Regions from separate parts of the Streptomyces sp. NPDC101181 genome, predicted to be linked through region 1. Evidence: riboswitches for the same ligand, from Rfam matches in the RefSeq annotation. Region 1 holds a riboswitch; each other region holds the start of a gene.

What was found. Region 1 has a riboswitch for thiamine pyrophosphate ahead of thiC (phosphomethylpyrimidine synthase ThiC). Riboswitches for the same ligand answer to the same signal wherever they lie in the genome.
Region 2: another riboswitch for thiamine pyrophosphate. It lies ahead of thiO (glycine oxidase ThiO); the one in region 1 lies ahead of thiC (phosphomethylpyrimidine synthase ThiC).
Region 3: another riboswitch for thiamine pyrophosphate. It lies ahead of ACIRRU_RS00365 (thiamine ABC transporter substrate binding subunit); the one in region 1 lies ahead of thiC (phosphomethylpyrimidine synthase ThiC).

The regions. Positions count from the first base shown of each region.
Region 1 is NZ_JBIWOX010000032.1:6,451-13,397, forward strand. Features, by position in the region: gene ACIRRU_RS29685 (cupin domain-containing protein) at 1-288, shown strand, start outside; gene ACIRRU_RS29690 (DUF5326 family protein) at 409-621, shown strand; gene ACIRRU_RS29695 (IclR family transcriptional regulator) at 985-1,779, shown strand; gene ACIRRU_RS29700 (SsgA family sporulation/cell division regulator) at 1,881-2,318, shown strand; gene ACIRRU_RS29705 (YibE/F family protein) at 2,326-3,681, opposite strand; TPP riboswitch at 3,752-3,886, shown strand; gene thiC (phosphomethylpyrimidine synthase ThiC) at 3,879-5,669, shown strand; gene ACIRRU_RS29715 (hypothetical protein) at 5,973-6,803, opposite strand.
Region 2 is NZ_JBIWOX010000011.1:76,226-83,172, reverse strand. Features, by position in the region: gene ACIRRU_RS18010 (deoxyribonuclease IV) at 1-860, opposite strand, end outside; gene pknB (Stk1 family PASTA domain-containing Ser/Thr kinase) at 867-2,801, opposite strand; gene ACIRRU_RS18000 (thiazole synthase) at 2,914-3,708, opposite strand; gene thiS (sulfur carrier protein ThiS) at 3,711-3,953, opposite strand; gene thiO (glycine oxidase ThiO) at 3,950-5,152, opposite strand; TPP riboswitch at 5,150-5,262, opposite strand; gene ACIRRU_RS17985 (hypothetical protein) at 5,313-5,654, shown strand; gene ACIRRU_RS17980 (NAD(P)/FAD-dependent oxidoreductase) at 5,683-6,918, shown strand.
Region 3 is NZ_JBIWOX010000001.1:90,880-97,826, reverse strand. Features, by position in the region: gene pyrH (UMP kinase) at 1-359, shown strand, start outside; gene frr (ribosome recycling factor) at 483-1,040, shown strand; gene ACIRRU_RS00375 (phosphatidate cytidylyltransferase) at 1,040-2,128, shown strand; gene rlmN (23S rRNA (adenine(2503)-C(2))-methyltransferase RlmN) at 2,237-3,343, shown strand; TPP riboswitch at 3,531-3,647, shown strand; gene ACIRRU_RS00365 (thiamine ABC transporter substrate binding subunit) at 3,730-4,821, shown strand; gene ACIRRU_RS00360 (ABC transporter permease) at 4,905-6,548, shown strand; gene ACIRRU_RS00355 (ABC transporter ATP-binding protein) at 6,554-6,947, shown strand, end outside.

The sequences.
Region 1 (6,947 bases):
GCGGAGCGGGCCGCCAACGACGGCGCGTACCTGCAGTTCGTACGGGAGCGGAACATGTCCGTCGGCCTGTACGCCCTGAACGCGGGGGACCTCGACCCCCAGCAGCCGCACCAGCAGGACGAGGTCTACTTCGTCGTCAGCGGCCGCGCGTCGCTCACGGTGGGGACGGAGACGACGCAGGTCGGCCGGGGCAGCGTCGTCTACGTGCCGGCGGGGGCCGCACACAAGTTCCACCACATCACCGAGGATCTGCGGGTGATGGTCGTCTTCTCGCCGCCCGAGGGCTGAACCCGGGATTCCCTAAGGGTTCGATCAGGGGTCTTCAAGGGCTGCCGGGTCCCCGCCGGGGTGCTCCGCGCGCTTAGCATCGAGGCAGGAACCCAGAGAGACGAGGTAGTGGCGATGGCCGTGCGGGAGATATTCGCAGGGATGCCCTGGTGGGTGAAGTGGGTGGCGATTCCCGTGATCGCGATCTTCGTGTTCGGCGGGCTGATCGCCAGCGTGGTCGGCTTCGTGGTCGGTCTGCTCTTCAAGGTGCTGCTCTTCGTCGTCCTGGTCGGCGGGCTGATCTTCGTGGTGCGGAAGTTCATGGCGTCCTCGTCCTCGCGAGGCGACTGGTAGTACCCGTCCGGGGGCCGGTGCCCAGGCCGCCCCCGGGGATTAGCCCAGCTGAGCTAAGTCGTGGAGAAAACCACCCGTCTGCCGGAAGCGGCCGATACAGTGGCACACCGTTGCTGCTATCCGGAATGTGACCTTCTGTCACTCCGACCGGGGTCACTGATCCGGACAGGACGCCCCTGACGGAACGACGCCGTTCGGCACGGCGGTTCGGTCCTGGGCCTCCGATTCGCCGACGCCCGGCCCGGTCCTCGCCGACCACCGGTCTCGGCCCCGGTTCCCTCCGGTCCCCGGGATCGCGGCAGGCCCGTGGGGGCGGCCTCCACGGGAGGGCCGACGGCCCGTCACCATGGCTGGGGGTGACCTTTGACCACGGCATCGAGCACCGCTGTCCCGACGTTGATCGGTTCGGTGCAGCGCGCCTTGAGGCTGCTGGAGGCTGTGGGCGCCTACCGGGACGGGGCACCGGCCAAGCAGCTCGCCCGTCAGGCCGGACTCCCGCTGCCGACCGCGTACCACCTGCTCCGCACGCTCGCCCACGAGGGCTATCTCCGCCGTGAGAACGGGGTCTTCCGCCTCGGCGCCGCCGCCGCGAACCTGACCGCGGCCCCGGGGCTCAGGAGCCGGGCCGTCCCGGAGACGGGGGACCGTCCCGCTTCCGTCGCCGACTCCCTCGGCCACTGGCGGGACATCATCGGCGTCCCCGTGTACTGCGCCGTCTACTGCGACGGTGAGATCGAGGTCATCGCGGTCGCGGATGTCCCCGACGCCCCCGCGGCGGAGGAGTGGGCCTCCTTCCGCGAGACCGGTCACGCGCACGCGATCGGCCAGTGCTTGCTCGCCCAACTCGACGAGAAAGCACGCGAGGACCACCTCGACCGACACCCCGTACGCCCCCTCACCCGTTACTCAGTGCGAGATCGCGCGGCGCTTCTGGAGCGGCTGCGGACGCTCCGCAGAGGTGAACCGGTCATCGAACGCCAGGAGTACACCCTGGGGACCGTGTGTGCCGCGATTCCGGTCACAGCCGGTGCCACCATTGCGGCGATGGCCATTTCCGTACCCCTGGATCGGGAGGAGCGGTTGCTGCCCGCAGTCGAACAACTACGTGGCGAAGTGGCCAGCCTCTTGCGTTCGTTCGTGTTCTCTATCAGTATCTGAAAAATCACTCCTTGTGATCTGCTATCGCGTGCACCACGATGGCGTCAATAGGGCCACGGGGGATCATTCCTGGCCAGTTTCATCTACCGCGGGGTTGAACGATGCGCGAGTCGGTCCAAGCAGAGGTCATGATGAGCTTCCTCGTCTCCGAGGAGCTCTCGTTCCGTATCCCGGTGGAACTCCGGTACGAGGTCGGCGATCCGTACGCCATCCGGATGACGTTCCACCTGCCCGGCGATGCCCCTGTGACCTGGGCATTCGGCCGCGAGCTGCTGCTGGACGGGCTCAACAGCCCGAGCGGCGACGGAGATGTGCACATCGGGCCGACCGAGCCGGAAGGGCTGGGAGACGTCCACATCCGGCTTCAGGTCGGCGAGGACCGGGCGTTGTTCCGCGCGGGTACGGCACCGCTGGTGGCGTTTCTCGACCGGACGGACAAGCTGGTGCCGCTCGGTCAGGAGCACACGCTGGGTGACTTCGACGAGAACCTGGAGGAGGCGCTCGGCCGCATCCTCGCCGAGGAGCAGAACGCCGGGTGACCGTCCGTCACTTCTTGCGGCGGCGCCCCTTCCCTGACCGTGCGGGCGCGGCGGCCGTGGCCGCGACGGCGCCGCCGCCCGGACGGTCCGCGGAGACCACGAGCGCGGCGAGCACCGTGGTCACCGGCACCGAGGCGACCAGACCGATCGAACCGACCAGCGTCCGGACGATCTCCTCGGCGATCAGTTCACTGTTGGCGACCGTCCCCACACCGCTCTGGGCGATGGAGAAGAGCAGCAGCAGCGGCAGCGCCGCGCCCGCGTACGCCAGTACCAGGGTGTTGACCACCGAGGCGATGTGGTCCCGCCCGATCCGGATACCCGCCCGGTAGAGCCCCTTCCACCCCATGTCCGGGTCGGCCTGGTGGAGTTCCCAGACGGCGGAGGTCTGGGTGACCGTCACATCGTCCAGGACCCCCAGCGAACCGATGATGACGCTCGCGAGCAGCAGACCGCTCATGTCGATGTCCGGGTACAGACCGTGGATGAGCCCGGTGTTGTCGTCGGTGTTGCCGCTCAGCTTCGCCCAGCCGATGAACAGGGAGCCCAGCAGGCCGATCAGCAGCAGCGAGATCAGCGTGCCGATGACCGCGACGGACGTACGGGCCGTCACCCCGTGACACATGTAGAGCGCCGCCAGCATGATCGCGCTGGCCCCGATCACCGCCACCACCAGCGGGTTCGATCCTTGCAGGATCGCCGGCAGGATGAACAGGGTCAGCACGGCGAACGACACGGCGAGCGCCACCAGCGCCATCACGCCGCGCATCCGCCCCACCACCACCACCGCCAGCGCGAAGATCCCGGCCAGCAGTGCCAGCGGAACCTTCCGGTCCACGTCGGTCACCGAGTACTGGAGGTCGCGCGGCGCGTCGGGGGCGTACGCCACGACCACGCCCTGGCCCTCGCTGAGCTGGCGCGGCGCGTCCGGCTGGACCACCTCCACGAACTCGCGGCCCTTGTCCGGCCCGGTGGTCACCTCGACCGTGGCCTTCGCGCACTCCCCCTCCTGTTCGTTGACCGCTTCCCGGCCCGAGGGCGTGGAGGTGTCGCCGGTCGGGGGCACCTGCGCGGCGTTGACGTCGGCGCAGTCCACCTTGACGACCTGGACGACCCGGCCGTCCTGGGTCTGCCGGTCGAAGCCGACACCGGTGCGCTCGTGCTCGGGGGCGCCGCCGGGCCAGAGCGCGATCAGGCCGACGACGACCGCCGTCGCGAACGGGATCAGCACCGCGGCGATCACCTTGCGCAGGTGCTGGGAGACCGGGGCGGCCGGGCCGTGGCTGTGTGCGTGCCCGTGGGAGTGGCCGTGCGGGGGGCCCTGGGGCGGCTGGGGTGCGGGGTCGCTCTGGGGAGAGGTCACGGAGCGATCATCGCAAGAACGGGAGGGCCCTCTGGTCAGCTCGCCGGAAAGGACGCTAGCGTGGAGGCACCTTTGCACACGCGGGAGCTCGGAGCACCGGGCTGAGAGGGCGCTGATCGCCGTACATCCGTACGGGACACGGCTGCGCCGACCGCCGAACCTGTTACCGGGTAATGCCGGCGTAGGGAGTAGGTCTCATGACCACATCGGACGCACGCACGCCTGCCTCGAAAGAGCACGCCGAGAACCTGGGCGACGAGGCCGGGAAGTCCATCGGCTGGCACAAGGGGTACGTCCAGGGCTCGCGCCCGGACCTGAGGGTGCCGGTCCGCCAGGTGCACCTCACCAACGGCCGCCACGTGACGCTGTACGACACCTCGGGGCCGTACACCGACATCTCCGTCGACACCGACGTCCGCCGGGGTCTCGCGGCCCTGCGGGAGAACTGGATCATCGCCCGCGGCGACACCGAGGAGTACGCGGGACGCCCGGTCCGCCCCGAGGACGACGGGGTCAGGCACACCTCGCCGCGCGGCGGACTGCGCAACCTCGACGCGGTCTTCCCCGGCCGCCCGCGCCAGCCCCGGCGCAGCCGCGACGGACGCCCCGTCACCCAGCTCGCGTACGCCCGGCGCGGGGAGATCACCCCGGAAATGGAGTACGTCGCGATCCGGGAGAACGTCGAGCCCGAGGTCGTACGGGAGGAGATCGCGGCGGGGCGGGCGGTGCTGCCCGCCAACGTCAACCACCCCGAGATCGAGCCGATGATCATCGGCAAGCGGTTCCTGGTGAAGGTCAACGCCAACATCGGCAACTCGGCCGTCACCTCCTCCATCGAGGAGGAGGTGGACAAGATGACCTGGGCGACCCGGTGGGGCGCCGACACGGTCATGGACCTGTCCACCGGCCGCAACATCCACACCACCCGCGAGTGGGTGCTGCGCAACTCCCCCGTGCCGATCGGCACCGTCCCGCTCTACCAGGCCCTGGAGAAGGTCGACGGCCGGGCCGAGGAGCTGAGCTGGGAGATCTACAAGGACACCGTCATCGAACAGGCCGAGCAGGGCGTGGACTACATGACGGTGCACGCCGGAGTGCGCCTGTCCTACGTCCCGCTGACGGCCCGTCGCAAGACCGGGATCGTCTCGCGCGGCGGGTCGATCATGGCGGCCTGGTGCCTGGCGCACCACAAGGAGTCGTTCCTCTACGAGCACTTCGAGGAGCTGTGCGAGATCCTCGCGGCGTACGACGTCACCTACTCGCTCGGTGACGGGCTGCGTCCCGGGTCGATCGCGGACGCCAACGACGAGGCGCAGTTCGCCGAACTGCGCACGCTCGGCGAGCTGAACACGATCGCCAAGCGGTCCGGGGTGCAGACGATGATCGAAGGCCCCGGGCACGTCCCGATGCACAAGATCAAGGAGAACATCGACCTCCAGCAGGAGATCTGCGAGGAGGCCCCGTTCTACACGCTCGGCCCGCTGACCACTGATGTCGCGCCCGGCTACGACCACATCACCTCCGGCATCGGCGCCGCGATGATCGCGTGGTGGGGCACGGCGATGCTCTGCTACGTCACGCCCAAGGAGCATCTGGGGCTGCCCGACCGGGACGACGTGAAGACGGGTGTCATCACCTACAAGATCGCCGCCCACGCGGCCGACCTCGCCAAGGGGCACCCGGACGCTCAGGATTGGGACGACGCGCTCTCGGACGCGCGGTTCGAGTTCCGGTGGGAGGACCAGTTCAACCTGGCCCTCGACCCGGACACGGCCCGGGAGTTCCACGACGAGACGCTGCCCGCCGAGCCGGCGAAGACGGCGCACTTCTGCTCGATGTGCGGGCCGAAGTTCTGCTCGATGAAGATCTCCCAGGACATCCGCCGTCAGCACGGCGGCTCGCAGGAGGAGATCGAGGAGGGCATGGCCGAGAAGTCGAAGGAGTTCGCGGCCGCGGGCAACCGCGTCTATCTGCCCATCGCCGACTGACGTGCGCAGGGGCGCCCTCCGGGGTCCGGAGGGCAACCCGGAGCACCCGGAGCACCCGGAGCACCCCGGGGCACAACGAGCACGGCGTCAACCCGAAGCACGCTTCGCAGTTCGGCTGATCCACCCGCTCCGGTCGCTCCGCAGCGTTCCCCGGGCCGGGCGCGGCATCCGCCGCCCCGGCCCGCGGTGTGTCCGGGGGAGGGCGGGCCGCACCCCGGGGGCACGCGGTCCGGCCCGGAGGAGCGCGGTCCAGCCTGGAGGTTGCCCACGAGGCTCGGCCCGGTGGGGGGCGCGCGGTCCCGTTCAGTCCGGCTGGTGTTCGGGGCCGCCGAAGTCCGGGCTGGTGAAGTCGGGGCTGGTGAAGGTCGGCCGGGGGCCCGCGGCGGGGCCGTCGCCCGGACCGGAGAAGTCCGGCCTGCTGTAGCCGACCTTCGGGATGCGTCCCGGCGAGCGGTGCGGAGTCCGCGCGGCGGGACCCGCCGTCGGGTCGGCCAGGGCGTCCCGCAGGAACGGCAGGATGCCGCGCTCCAGCAGTGCGTGCCGCCAGGCCTCCCGGGCCCGCGCGACCTCCTCCGGAAGCTCCTGCTCCGCCGTCTCGGCGGCCAGAGACGTCGCCCCGTTGCGGAGCGCGGTGACGAGCAGCCCGACGGCGGCGACCAGAATCGCGGCGGCGGCGACCGCCGCGAAGAACCACCCGGCCGCGACCATCGAGCCGCCGAAGGCCATGGACGGGCTGACCGCCTTCAGCAGATAGCCCACGAGCAGGAAGATGACCGCCGCGGTGCCCGCCAGCAGCGGCGTCAGCACCGTGATGACCGCGCCTATCCCGGCGCCCGACAGGGCCGTACCGCTCGCCGCCCCCGCGGGGAGCGAGTCGTCGTCCGCCTCGTCGGAGGCGGACGCGCCGCGCAGTTCGCCGCGCGCCTGGACGTAGTGCTCGTACTCGGTGGCCGCGGCCGCCGTTATCAGGGCCGTGGCGCTGAGCGCCATGGTGCGCAGCTGTTCGGTGTTGAGCCGGTCACCGACGCCCTCCAGATCCGGGCGTTCGTGAGCGTGACGCAGTGCGTCGCCCAGGATCCGCTCGTACTCGGGACCGTCCTCGGCCAGCAGGTGCGGAGCGCTTGTCATCTGCATCCCCCGATGCTCCGTCGGTGCCCGGCTGCCCGTGCGAAGGGACGACCGTGCGGAAACGGAGGAGAGCCTGCTACGGATACGCCGATGGTAGAGCGCTCACGGCAAGGGGTGACAGGGAGTTTCCGGAATTGGGCCCGGTGAGGG
Region 2 (6,947 bases), on a different contig from region 1:
TCCCGGAAGCTCTCCCGCAGCTCCTTCAGGCGGGCCACATCCGCCGCGTGCCCCTCCTTGCCGCCGGGCGTCTCGATGACCAGGGGCACGCCCTGGGTCGCCGGGTGCGCGAACAGCTCCCGGAAGGGCTCCGCCCCGATGTGCCCGGCGCCGATGTTCTCGTGCCGGTCCTTGTGGGCGCCCACCACGTCCTTGGAGTCGTTGGCGTGGATCAGCTTCAGCCGCCCCTCGCCGACCGTCCCCACCAGCAGGTCCAGCGTCTGCCGCATCCCGGCCGGGCCGGTCAGGTCGTGGCCGGCGGCGAAGATGTGACAGGTGTCCAGGCAGATCCCCAGCTTCGGGTGGGAGTCCAGAGCCTCGAAGTAGGGCCCGAAGTCCCAGGTCCGCGAGCAGAGCGAGGAGCCCTGGCCCGCGGTCGACTCCAGCAGCAGGTCCGGGTCGCCGTCCCGGGTCAGCTCGTCCAGCAGCGGCCGCATCCGCTCCCGCACCTGGGCCAGTGCCTCGGCGCGCGGCCGCCCGCCGGTCGCCGAGCCGGTGTGCACCACCACCCCCCGCGCACCGATCTCCCGGGCCCGGCGCAGCGAGTGGCGCAGCGACTCCACGGACCGGTCGACGGTGGCCTCGGTGTGCGAGCCGAAGTTGATCAGATACGGGGCGTGCACGTACGCCGGGACGGAGCCCGCCGCGCACGCGGCCCGGAACAGCTCGTCCTGGACCGGGTTCCCGGCCGGTGTCGCCCAGCCGCGCGGGTTGGCCACGAAGACCTGCACGGTCTCCGCCGCCAGCTCCCGGGCGTACTCCAGGCCGGTCTTCGCCAGGCCGCCCGCCACCGGGACGTGTCCGCCCACCGGATTGCGCATACCGCTCTACAGCCCCTTGGTCCTGATCGTGATGGTGGAGCCCTCGGGGGCCTGTTCGCCGCCCTGCACGGACTGGCGGGCGATGGTGTCGCTGAAGGAGAGGAACGGCCGCTCGACCTTGACCGCGAACCCCGCCTCCTCCAGGGCGGACCGCGCCGCGCCGACGTCCCGTCCGGTGACGTCGGGGACGTCCAGCATCCGGGGGCCCTGGGAGACGGTCAGCTCGACCGTGTCGCCCTCGGCGGCCTCGGCGCCCTTGCCGGGGGACTGCTCGGCGACGTTCCCCGCGTCCTCGGGGGAGTGGACCCGGCCGGGCAGCACCTCGGCCTTCAGCCCCTCGGCCGCCAGCTCGGCGGTGGCCTCCCGGGCGGAGAGCCCGGTGACGTCCGGGACGTCGACGGGGCTGCCCTTGCTGACGACGAGCGCCACCGCCGTGTCGGGGCGCCGGTCGGTGCCCGCGCGCGGGTCCGTGCGGATCACCTCGCCCCGCGCGACGTCCTCGCTGAACTCCCGGGTCACCATGCCCGGGGCCAGGCCCACCTCCTTCAGCGAGCGCCGGGCGTCGGCGAGGGAGCCGCCCGCCACATCGGGGACCCGCACGATCTCCGGGCCGCGCGAGACGACCAGCTGGACCGAGCCGTTGCCCCGGATGCGGTCGCCCGGGGCGGGGTCGCTGCTGACGACCTCGCCCCGTTCGACCGTGTCGCTGAAGACCCGCTCCACGCCCTTCAGCCCGAGCCCGGCGTCCGTGATCCGCTGCTCGGCGGCCTGCTGGGTCTGCCCGAGCAGCGAGGGGACCTGGGTGAACTGCCCGGAGCTGATGTACCAGACGCCCGCCCCGACGCCCAGGGTGAGCAGCACCGCGGTGAGCACGGTGATCAGTCTGCGGTGCGGACCGGCGAACGGCCCGCGGCGGCGCGGCCCGCGCCGCCGCGCGGGCTCCGCGGGCGGCATCTGGAGGCGGCTGGTGCGGTGCACTCCGCCGTCCTCGCCGGGCCCCTCCGCCGGGAGGGCCCGCGCGATCACGCTCGTACGGTCGTCCGCGCCGTCGTGCGCCTCCGACAGCGCCCGCGGCGGCAGGGCGTCCAGCTCGGCCTCGGTCAGCGCGGCACGGGCCTCCCGGGCTTCGGCCAGCAGCAGCACCGCGTCGTGCGGGCGCACCTCGGGGGTGCGGGCGGTCGCGCTCGCCACCAGGGAGTCCAGCGCCACCGGGAGCCCCGGCACGGCCGCCGAGGGGGCCGGGACGTCGGAGTTGAGGTGCTGGTAGATCACCTGGGCGGCGTTCTCACCGGTGTGCGGCTTGGCGCCGGTCAGCATCTCGTACAGCAGGACCCCGCAGGCGTACACGTCGCTGCGGGTGTCGGCCGAGCCGTGCTCGATCTGCTCGGGTGCCAGATACGACACCGTGCCCAGCAGCGAACCGGTGGTTTCCGTGGCCGTGCCGACCGCCCTGACCAGGCCGAAGTCGGCGACCTTGACCCGCCCGTCGTCCCCTATCAGGACGTTCTCCGGCTTCATGTCGCGGTGCACGAAACCCGCCCGGTGCGCGGCGCCGAGCGCCGCGAGGACCGGCTCCAGGATGTCCAGGGCCGCCCGGGGCTTGAGCGCCCCGCGCTCGCGCAGCACATCGCGCAGGGTGCAGCCCGCGACGTACTCCATCGCGAGATAGACGTACGCGCCCTGGGCGCCCTGGTCGAAGACCGCGACGACGTTGGGGTGGGCCAGGCGGGCCACCGACTTGGCCTCGCGGATGAAGCGCTCGACGAACGAGACGTCGACGGCGAGCGCCGGGTGCATCACCTTGACGGCGAGCACCCGGTCCAGACGGGTGTCCACGGCCCGGTAGACCGTGGCCATCCCGCCGACGGCGATGCGCGCCTCTATGCGATACCGGCCGTCGAGCAGCTGCCCGACGAGAGGGTCTTGGAGGGTCGTGTCCACCTGGAGATTCTACGAGCCGCCCCCGGCAGCGCGGGCGGGCCGGGGCACTCCCGGTGCCGTTCTGGAGCCGATCCGTGACAGGTACACGTCCCAGCTGGGGGCGGGGGAGGCCTCAGAACGCCGGGCGCTCCGGATCCAGGACCGCCCGCCCGGCCCGCGGTGAGGAGGGCTCGGCGAAGTGGCGGCGCGGAATCCGCCCCGCCCGGTACGCGAGCCGGCCGCCCTCCACCGCGTGACGCATCGCACCTGCCATCAGCTCCGGCTCCTGCGCCCGGGTCACCGCCGAGGCCAGCATCACCGCCGCGCAGCCCAGCTCCATCGCCTGCGCCGCGTCCGAGGCCGTCCCGGCCCCGGCGTCGAGGATCACCGGCACCCCGGCCCGCTCGATGATCAGCGCGAAGTTGTGCGGGTTGCGGATGCCGAGCCCGGAGCCGATGGGGGAGCCCAGCGGCATGACCGCCGCGCACCCCACGTCCTCCAGCTTCCGTGCCAGCACAGGGTCGTCGTTGGTGTAGGGCAGCACGGTGAACCCGTCGTCGACCAGGATCTCCGCCGCGTCCAGCAGTTCGACGGGGTCGGGCAGCAGGGTCCGCTCGTCGGCCACCACCTCCAGCTTCACCCAGTCGGTGCCCAGCGCCTCCCGGGCCAGCCGGGCGGTCAGGACCGCCTCGCCCGCGGTGAAGCAGCCCGCCGTGTTCGGCAGGACCCGGATGGAGAGCCGCTCCAGCACCGAGAGGACCGACCCCTGCACGGTCGGGTCGAGCCGCCGCATCGCGACCGTGGTCAGCTCGGTCCCCGAGGCGATCAGCGAACGCTCCAGCACCTCCAGGCTGGGCGCCCCGCCGGTGCCCATGATGAGCCGGGAGCCGAAGGTGGCCGGTCCCAGCGTGAAGACGTCGTCGGACATGGTCAGCCTCCCTGCACGGCGGTGAGCACTTCGACACGGTCGCCCTCGCCGAGCGGGGTCGTTGCCCACTCGCCGCGCGGGATCACGCTCTCGTTGACGGCGGCGGCGACCCCGGAGCGGGCCGGGGTCAGGGTGGCGACGAGGGTGTCCAGGGCGGTCCCGGCGGGGACGGCGCGCGCCTCGCCGTTCACCGATACGGAAACGGTGGCGGCGGTGGATTCCGGTCCGGTGGACTGCGGGGTCATACGGGCTGCTCCTGGGGTGCGGGGGCGGTGGGCTCGAAGCGGCCGGGGGTGAAGGGGCGGGCCACCTCGGGCAGCTCGCCGGTGGCCAGGGCCTCGGCCAGGGCGTCGCCGGTGAGAGGGGTCAGCAGGACGCCGTTGCGGTGGTGGCCGGTGGCGAGCAGGAGACCGGGCAGGGCGGTGGGGCCGAGGAGCGGCGCGTTGTCGGGGGAGGCGGGGCGCAGACCGGCCCGGGTCTCGGTGAGCGGCAGCTCGGTGATCCCGGGGACCAGCTCGTGGGCGTCGCGCAGCAGTTCGTACACCCCGCCCGCGGTCACCGTGGTGTCCCAGCCCATCTCCTCGCTGGTGGCGCCGACGACCAGCTCGCCGTTCTCGCGGGGGACGAGGTAGAGGTGACCACCGCGGACCACGGCGCGCACGGTGCGGCTGAGGAAGGGGGCGTACGCCGGGGGCACGGTGAGCCGGAGCACCTGGCCCTTGACCGGGCGGACCGGCGGCACGACGTCCGGCGGGAGCCCCGCGAGGCGGCCGCTGAGGCTGCCCGCTGCGAGCACCACCTGATCGGCCGCGCAGTCTGTGTCGTCGCCGAGCGCGGCCCCGGCGGCCCGGCCGCCGGACACCGTGAGCCGCTCGGCGGTCGCCCGGCGGAAGACCACCCCGGCCCGTTCGCACGCGGTCAGCAGGGCCGCGGACAGACGGCGGGGGTCCACCTGGTGGTCGCCGTCGACCCGCAGTCCGCCTCGGACGCCGGGGGCGAGCATCGGCTCCAGACGGCGGCACTCCCGGCCGTTCAGCCAGACCGACTCCAGGCCCGCGCGCTCCTGGAGGGCGTGCAGCTCGCGCAGATGCGCCCGGTCGTCGGCGTCCAGCGCGACGGCGAGGGTGCCGCAGGCCCGGAACCCGGTGTCCCGGCCGCTCGCCTCCTCCAGCTCGGCCACGAACGCCGGGAAGCGGGCGGCGGAGGCGAGGTTGAGGCCGAGCAGCGTCTCCTCGCCGTAGTGCAGCTCGGTGACGGCGGCGAGCATGCCCGCCGCGACCTGGGCGGCCCCGCCGCCCGGCTCGGGGTCGGCCACGGTGACGGCCGCCCCGCGCTGGGCGGCCCGCCAGGCGGTGACCAGGCCGATGACGCCGCCCCCGATGACGAGGACGTCGGACCCCGGGGCTCTCCCCGGGGCGCGTGAGGCGCCGCTGATGGCAGGCATACGTCTCCAGCCCCTCCCTTCGCCGGCATGACCCGGAGCAGGTTCGTACGGTCGGAGGCCGTCCAGCCTCCCTCTCAGCCCGGTGCGTCCGGGCTCCCGCGAGTGTTCTACCGTGCAGCCTAGACCCACCCGCCCACAGCCCAGTAGGGGAGCAGCCGTCATGGCCCGTTCGCTCGACGGACTCGTCCTCTCCCCCGTCGCCGACCAGACCCCGGGCCAGGTCGGCACCCGCACCCGCTTCTCGTACCACGAGCGGGAGGGCCGGATCTGGGCCGAGTACGCGGGCGGCGACGTGGAACGCGGCCACCTCGTCGGCACCCGCGAGGGCGACGTGCTCGACTTCCGTTACGTCCAGCTCACGCGGGACGGGACGACCTCGTCCGGGCACTGCGTCTCCACCGTCGTCGGTCTGCCGGACGGCCGGGTGCGGCTGGAGGAGCGCTGGGCGTGGGAGTCCCAGGAGGGCAGCGGGACGAGCGTGGTGGAGGAGACCCATTCCTGACGGTATGTCAGGTGATTAAGGTGGACGGGTGAGCGAGCAGCAGACGGAGAAGAGCCCGGCCCGCGACGTGGTGATCGTCGGAGCGGGCATGGCGGGCGTCCAGAGCGCCGTGGCCCTGCGGGAGGCGGGCTTCACCGGACCCGTCACCCTGATCGGCGCCGAGCCCCACCAGCCCTACGACCGCCCGCCGCTGTCCAAGGCGGTGCTGCTCGGCGAGGCCGGGGACTCCGCCTTCGACATCGACTTCGCGGCCCTGGACATCACCCTGCGCCTCGGCCTGGAGGTCACCGCCCTGCGCGCCGCCGACCGCGTCCTGGACACCGCGCGGGGCCCCGTCCCCTACGACGTCCTGGTCCTCGCGACCGGCGCGGAGCCCGTCACCCTGCCCGGCGCCGACGGCGTGCCCGGTGTCCATCTGCTGCGCACCCTCGACGACGCCGCCCGGCTGCGGCCCGTCCTGGACCGGCAGGACGACGTGGTCGTCGTCGGGGCGGGCTGGATCGGCGCGGAGTTCGCCACCGCCGCCCGCGCCGCGGGGTGCGCGGTCACCGTCGTCGAGGCCGCCGCCCGCCCGCTCGCGGGCGCCCTGCCCGCCGAGGTGGCCGCGCCCATGGCCCACTGGTACGCCCAGAGCGGCGCCGAACTCCTCACCGGCGTCCGGGTGAACCGTGTCGAGGAGGGGGCCGTGGTCCTCGCCGACGGCCGGACCCTGCCCGCCGGGGCCGTGGTCGTCGGCATCGGCGCCCGCCCCGCCACCGGGTGGCTCGCCGGGTCCGGGGTCGCGCTCGGCCCGGACGGCTCGGTCCTCGCCGACAGCGCGCTGCGCACCTCGCTGCCCGATGTCTACGCGGTCGGCGACTGCGCCTCCTTCCCCTCCGCCCGCTACGGGACCCGCCTGCTGGTCCACCACTGGGACAACGCCCTCCAGGGCCCGCGCACCGTGGCCGCCGCGATCCTCGCCGCCGGGACCGGCGAACCGATGCCCGTCCACGACCCCGTCCCGTACTTCTGGTCCGAGCAGTTCGGCCGCTTCGTGCAGTACGCGGGCCACCACACGGACGCCGACACCCTGCTGTGGCGCGGCGACGGGGACGACGCCGCCTGGTCGGTGTGCTGGCTGCGCGAGGGCGCGCTGGTCGCGGTGCTCGCCGTGGGCCGCCCGCGCGACCTCGCCCAGGGCCGCAGGCTCATCCAGTCGGGAGCCGCGCTCGACCCGGAGCGGGCCGCCGACCCCGCCGTGCCGCTCAAGTCCGCCGCCCTGTGACCACCCCGTACCGGGCCGGGCCCCGCCCC
Region 3 (6,947 bases), on a different contig from region 1:
GCCGCGTCGTCATCTTCGGCGCCGGGATGGGCATGCCGTACTTCTCCACCGACACCACCGCCGCCCAGCGCGCCCTGGAGATCGACGCCGAGGCGCTGCTCATGGGGAAGAACGGCGTGGACGGGGTCTACGACTCCGACCCGAAGGCCAACCCCGACGCGGTGAAGTTCGACGCCCTGGAGTACGGCGAGGTCATCGCCCGCAACCTGAAGGTCGCCGACGCCACCGCCATCACGCTCTGCCGTGACAACCAGCTGCCGATCCTGGTCTTCGAGCTGACCGCACTGGGCAATATCGCTCGCGCGGTCAAGGGTGAGAAGATCGGCACGCTTGTGAGCGACGCGAGCACCCGGGCCTGACGGCCCCCCAGGATGGACAACGGCCTGCCCGGTGGGACACCGTGCAGGTGAGGACGCGACGCAGGACCCGCAGGGCCCGACGATGACGATGCCGGGCCCGCCCGAGACACGCAGGAGCACGTGGTGATCGAAGAAACCCTCCTCGAGGCCGAGGAGAAGATGGAGAAGGCCGTCGTCGTCGCGAAAGAGGACTTCGCCGCGATCCGTACCGGCCGCGCGCACCCGGCGATGTTCAACAAGATCGTCGCCGACTACTACGGCGCGCTGACCCCGATCAACCAGCTGGCCTCGTTCTCGGTGCCCGAGCCGCGGATGGCCGTGGTGACGCCGTTCGACAAGACCGCGCTGCGCAACATCGAGCAGGCGATCCGCGACTCCGACCTCGGCGTCAACCCGAGCAACGACGGCAACATCATCCGGGTCACCTTCCCCGAGCTGACCCAGGACCGCCGCAAGGAGTACATCAAGGTCGCCAAGGGCAAGGCCGAGGACTCCAAGATCTCGATCCGCTCCATCCGCCGCAAGGCCAAGGAGACCCTCGACAAGCTCGTCAAGGACAAGGAGTCCGGCGAGGACGAGGTGCGCCGCGCCGAGAAGGAGCTCGACGACACCACCGCGAAGTACGTCGCGCAGGTGGACGAGCTGCTCAAGCACAAGGAAGCCGAGCTGCTCGAAGTCTGATGAACGACTCTTCCTGGGGCGCCCCGCAAGGAGCCGGTTACTGGGGCACGCCCGAGATGAGGGCTGCCCCGGCGGGTCCTGCCCACGATGTGCATGACGCCCAGCAGACTCGGCCCATGCCCAACGTGCCGGACGCTCCCGACGCAGGTGGAGACGGAGCAGTCGACCGCGACGACCGGGACAGGGACGCCGCTCTTGTCGGCGGCCCCCTGTTCCGTGACGAGATGCCGCAGGAGCCCATGTCCACCCCGCTGCCGCCCCCGCCGCAGAAGAAGCGCGCGGGGCGTGATCTGCGCGCCGCCATAGGGGTCGGCGTGGGTCTCGGCGCCGTCATCGTCGCCTCGCTGTTCATCGTGAAAGCCGTCTTCATCGGTGTGATAGCGGTCGCTGTCGTCGTCGGCCTCTGGGAGCTCACCTCCCGCCTCAAGGAGCGCAAGGGCATCAGGGCGCCCCTCGTCCCGCTGGCCGTCGGCGGTGCCGCGATGGTCGTCGCCGGGTACGCCCGGGGCGCGGAGGGGGCGTGGGTCGCGATGGCCCTGACCGCCCTCGCGGTGCTGGTCTGGCGGATGACCGAACCGCCCGACGGCTATCTGAAGGACGTCACGGCCGGGGTGTTCGCGGCGTTCTACGTCCCCTTCCTGGCCACCTTCGTCGCCCTGATGCTGGCGGCGGACGACGGGCCCTGGCGGGTCCTGACGTTCCTCGTCCTCACCGTGGTCAGCGACACCGGGGCGTACGCGGTCGGCTGGCGCTTCGGCAAGCACAAGCTGGCCCCCCGCATCAGCCCCGGCAAGACCCGGGAGGGCCTGCTGGGCGCGGTCGTCTTCGCGATGACCGGCGGTGCGCTGTGCATGGAGTTCCTGATCGACGGCGGCGCCTGGTGGCAGGGGCTGCTCGTGGGCCTCGCGGTCGCGGCCAGTGCCACCCTCGGTGATCTCGGCGAATCGATGATCAAGCGGGACCTCGGCATCAAGGACATGGGAACCCTGCTGCCCGGTCACGGCGGCATCATGGACCGGCTGGACTCGCTGCTGCCCACCGCACCGGTGGTGTGGCTGCTGATGGTGCTCTTCGTCGGCGTCGGCTGAGCCGCGGACTCGAACGCGTACCGTCCCACCTGCGACTTTCACGAGTGAGGGCACGTTGTCCACAGGGCGGCGGGCCCTCACTCCGCTTTCTGCGACACTGGATGAACCATGCCTAAGCCCGGAGAACTCACTTTCGTCGCGCCCCGCGGAGCCAAGAAGCCGCCGCGGCATCTCGCCGACCTCACGCCCGCCGAGCGCAAGGAAGCGGTCGCCGAGACCGGCGAGAAGCCGTTCCGCGCCCAGCAGCTCTCGCAGCACTACTTCGCGCGGTACACCCACGACCCGGCCCAGTGGAGCAACATTCCCGCCGGGTCGCGGGACAAGCTCGCCGAGGCGCTGTTCCCCGAGCTGATGTCGGTGATCCGGCACATCAGCTGCGACGACGACACCACCCGTAAGACCCTGTGGAAGCTGCACGACGGCACCCTCGTCGAGTCCGTCCTGATGCGCTATCCGGACCGCGTCACCATGTGCATCTCCTCGCAGGCCGGCTGCGGGATGAACTGCCCCTTCTGCGCCACCGGACAGGCCGGACTCGACCGGAATCTGTCGACCGCCGAGATCGTGCACCAGATCGTCGACGGTATGCGGGCCCTGCGCGACGGAGAGGTGCCGGGCGGCCCCGCGCGGCTCTCCAACATCGTCTTCATGGGCATGGGCGAGCCGCTCGCCAACTACAAGCGGGTCGTCGGCGCCATCCGCCGCCTCACCGACCCCGAGCCGGACGGCCTCGGGCTCTCGCAGCGCGGGATCACCGTTTCCACGGTGGGCCTCGTCCCGGCCATGCTGCGCTTCGCCGACGAGGGCTTCAAGTGCCGCCTCGCCGTCTCGCTGCACGCCCCGGACGACGAACTGCGCGACACCCTGGTCCCCGTCAACACCCGGTGGAAGGTCCGCGAGGTCCTGGACGCCGCGTGGGAGTACGCGGAGAAGTCCGGCCGCCGCGTCTCCATCGAGTACGCCCTGATCCGGGACATCAACGACCAGGCCTGGCGCGGTGATCTGCTCGGCAGGCTCCTCAAGGGCAAGCGGGTGCACGTCAACCTCATCCCGCTGAACCCCACCCCCGGCTCCCGGTGGACCGCCTCGCGCCCCGAGGACGAGAAGGCGTTCGTCGAGGCCATCGCGGCCCACGGCGTGCCCGTCACCGTCCGCGACACCCGCGGTCAGGAGATCGACGGGGCCTGCGGACAGCTCGCGGCCTCCGAACGCTAGCCGGGACGGCTGCCCGGACGGGCCCCCAGCCCGGACCGTTCCCCGGCACGGCTGCCCGGACCGCTCCCCGGGGCGGCTGCCCCGGCACCCCGTCCCGGGCAGGTCCCGAGGCGGCCGCCCAGGGGAACGGCCGGTGCCGCGGGGCGGCCGGAAACCGCCGGTGTAGCCTGGGCCGGGAATCAACTGCATATTCCGACAGGGGAGCGCCACAGCGCTGAGAGTGCGGCACCAAGGACAGGTTGGCCGCAGACCCTCTGAACCTCGCCCGGGTCATTCCGGGTAGGAAGTTCGGACCTTACTCAAGCTGTTGCGCCCTGCCCGCTTCCGGTACGTCTCCGGCGGCGGGCGGGGCCGCGTCTCTTCCTGGCCACCCCCAGGAGGATCACATGAACACCACCACGAGATACGCGGCGACGGCGCTCGCCGCGGTGCTCGGCGTCACCGCGCTCGCGGGCTGCGGCGGCTCCGACGACGGCTCGGGCTCGTCCGGGGACGGCGGATCCAGGACCGTCACCCTGGTCAGCCACGACTCCTTCAACGCCTCGGACAAGGTGCTGAAGGAGTTCACCGAGGAGACCGGCTACACCGTCAAGGTCCTCAAGAGCGGTGACGCGGGGGCCGCGCTCAACCAGGAGATCCTGACCAAGGGCTCCCCGCGCGGCGACGTCTTCTTCGGGGTGGACAACACCCTGCTCTCCCGCGCCCTCGACAACGGGCTCTTCACCGCGTATGAGGCCAAGGGCCTGGACCGGGTCGCCCAGGGCACCCAGCGGGACGGGAAGCACCGGGTGACGCCCGTCGACACCGGTGACATCTGCGTCAACTACGACAAGAAGTACTTCACCGACAAGAAGCTCGCGCCGCCGCGCACCTTCGAGGACCTGCTGAAGCCCGCGTACCGCGACCTCCTCGTCGTGGAGAACGCCGCCAGCTCCTCGCCCGGCCTCGGCTTCCTCCTCGGCACCATCGCCACCCAGGGCGAGGGGGGCTACCAGGACTACTGGAAGAAGCTCAAGGCCAACGGCGTGAAGGTCGTCGACGGCTGGGAGCAGGCGTACAACGAGGAGTTCTCCGGCTCCGCGGGCGGCAGGAAGGCGAAGGCGGACCGGCCGCTCGTCGTCTCCTACGCCTCCAGCCCGCCCGTCGAGGTGCTGTACGCGGACCCGCAGCCCGAGGAGGCCCCCACCGGGGTTGCCACCGGCACCTGCTTCCGGCAGACCGAGTACGCCGGGCTGCTGACCGGGGCGAAGAACGAGAAGGGCGGCAAGGCCCTGCTGGACTTCCTGCTCGGCACGTCCTTCCAGGAGGACATGCCGCTGACCATGTTCGTGAACCCCGTCGTCACGGACGCGGCACTGCCCGAACTCTTCACGAAGTTCGGCGAGAAGGTCGGCACGCCCCCCACCGTCACGCCCGAGAAGATCTCCGCCAACCGTGAGCAGTGGATCCAGTCGTGGCAGTCGCTCGTCCTGAAGTAGGGCCCGAGGCAGACCCCGGCAGGACCCCCGCCCGGTCCCGCCGGGGCGCCGGGCGACGCGGGGCCGCGGTGCGGCTCGGCCTGATGACCGTGCCCGTCGCGTTCTTCGCCGTGTTCTTCGCCTACCCCGTGTCCGCGATCGTCGGACGCGGGGTGAAGGCGGACGGTGTCTGGCAGTTCGGGCGGATCGGCGAGGTGCTGGGCCGCCCGGACATCCTCGACGTCCTCTGGTTCACCGCCTGGCAGGCCCTCGCCTCGACCGCGCTCACCCTGCTGATCGCGCTGCCCGGGGCGTATGTCTTCGCCCGGTTCGACTTCCCGGGCAAACAGGTCCTGCGAGCCGTCGTCACGGTGCCGTTCGTGCTGCCGACCGTCGTCGTCGGCACCGCGTTCCTGGCGCTGCTGGGGCGCGGCGGGCTCCTGGACGAGCTCTGGGGCGTCCGCCTCGACACCACCGTGTGGGCGATCCTGCTGGCCCACGTCTTCTTCAACTACGCCGTGGTCGTCCGCACCGTGGGCGGGCTCTGGTCGCAGCTGGACCCGCGCCAGGAGGAGGCCGCCCGGGTGCTGGGAGCCGGAAGGCTCGCCGCGTTCCGCCGGGTGACGCTGCCCGCCCTCGCCCCCGCCGTCGCGGCCGCCGCGCTGATGGTCTTCCTCTTCACGTTCACCTCCTTCGGCGTCGTGCAGATCCTCGGCGGACCTGCGTACTCCACCCTGGAGGTGGAGATCTACCGGCAGACCGCGCAACTGCTCGACCTGCCGACCGCCGCCGTGCTGACCCTGGTGCAGTTCGCCGCGGTCGGCGCGATCCTCGCCGTGCACGCGGCGACCGTACGCCGCCGGGAGCGGGCGCTGAAGCTGGCCGACCCGGCGCAGACCTCCCGCAGGCCGCGCGGCGCCGGGCAGTGGACGCTGCTCGGCGGGGTCCTGCTGACCGCGCTGCTGCTGATCCTGCTGCCGCTCGGCGTGCTGGTGGAGCGCTCCTTCGATGGAGCAGACGGAGCAGATGGAGCGGGCGGGGCGGGCGGTTACGGCCTCGGCTACTACCGGGCGCTCCAGTCCGCCGGGTCGGGCGGCTCCTCCACCTTCCTGGTGCCGCCGCTGGAGGCCGTCGGCAACTCCCTGCGGTACGCGCTCGTCGCGACGCTCATCGCCCTGGTCGTCGGCGGGCTCGCCGCCGCGGCCCTGACCCGCCGGGCCGGACGGCTGGTCCGCGGGTTCGACGCGCTGCTGATGCTGCCGCTCGGGGTCTCCGCCGTCACCGTCGGCTTCGGCTTCCTCATCACCCTCGACCGGCCGCCGCTGGACCTGCGGACCTCCTGGATCCTGGTGCCGCTGGCCCAGGCGCTGGTCGGCGTCCCCTTCGTCGTACGGACCATGCTGCCCGTGCTCCGCGCGGTCGACGACCGGCTGCGCGAGGCCGCCGCCGTACTGGGCGCGTCGCCGCTGCGGGCCTGGCGCGAGGTCGATCTGCCCCTGGTGCGGCGGGCGGTGCTGGTGGCGGCGGGCTTCGCGTTCGCCGTGTCCCTCGGGGAGTTCGGCGCCACCGTCTTCATCGCCCGCCCCGACAACCCGACACTGCCGGTCGCCGTGGCCCGGCTGCTGGGCCGGTCGGGGGAGCTCAACTACGGGCAGGCGATGGCGCTGAGCACCATCCTGATGCTGGTGTGCGCTCTCTCGCTGCTGCTCCTGGAACGTATCCGCACCGACCGATCCGGGGAGTTCTGAACGACATGCTGAGCTTGCAGGCCGCCACCGTGCGGTTCGGGGAGCGCACCGCGCTCGACGGCGTGGACCTGGAGGTCGCCGACCACCGGATCGTCTGCCTCCTGGGTCCCAGCGGCAGCGGCAAGTCCACCCTGCTGCGGGCCGTCGCCGGACTCCAGCCCATGGACGGTGGTCGGGTGCTGCTGGCCGGACAGGACCAGGCGGGCGTCCCCGTGCACCGGCGCGGCCTCGGCCTGATGTTCCAGGACCACCAGCTCTTCCCGCACCGGGACGTCGGCGCCAACGTGGCCTTCGGGCTGCGGATGCACGGCGCCGGGCGGGAGGCGGCCGGACGCCGGGTCCGCGAACTGCTGGAGCTGGTCGGGCTGCCGGGCGCCGAACGCCGTGCCGTCGCCGCGC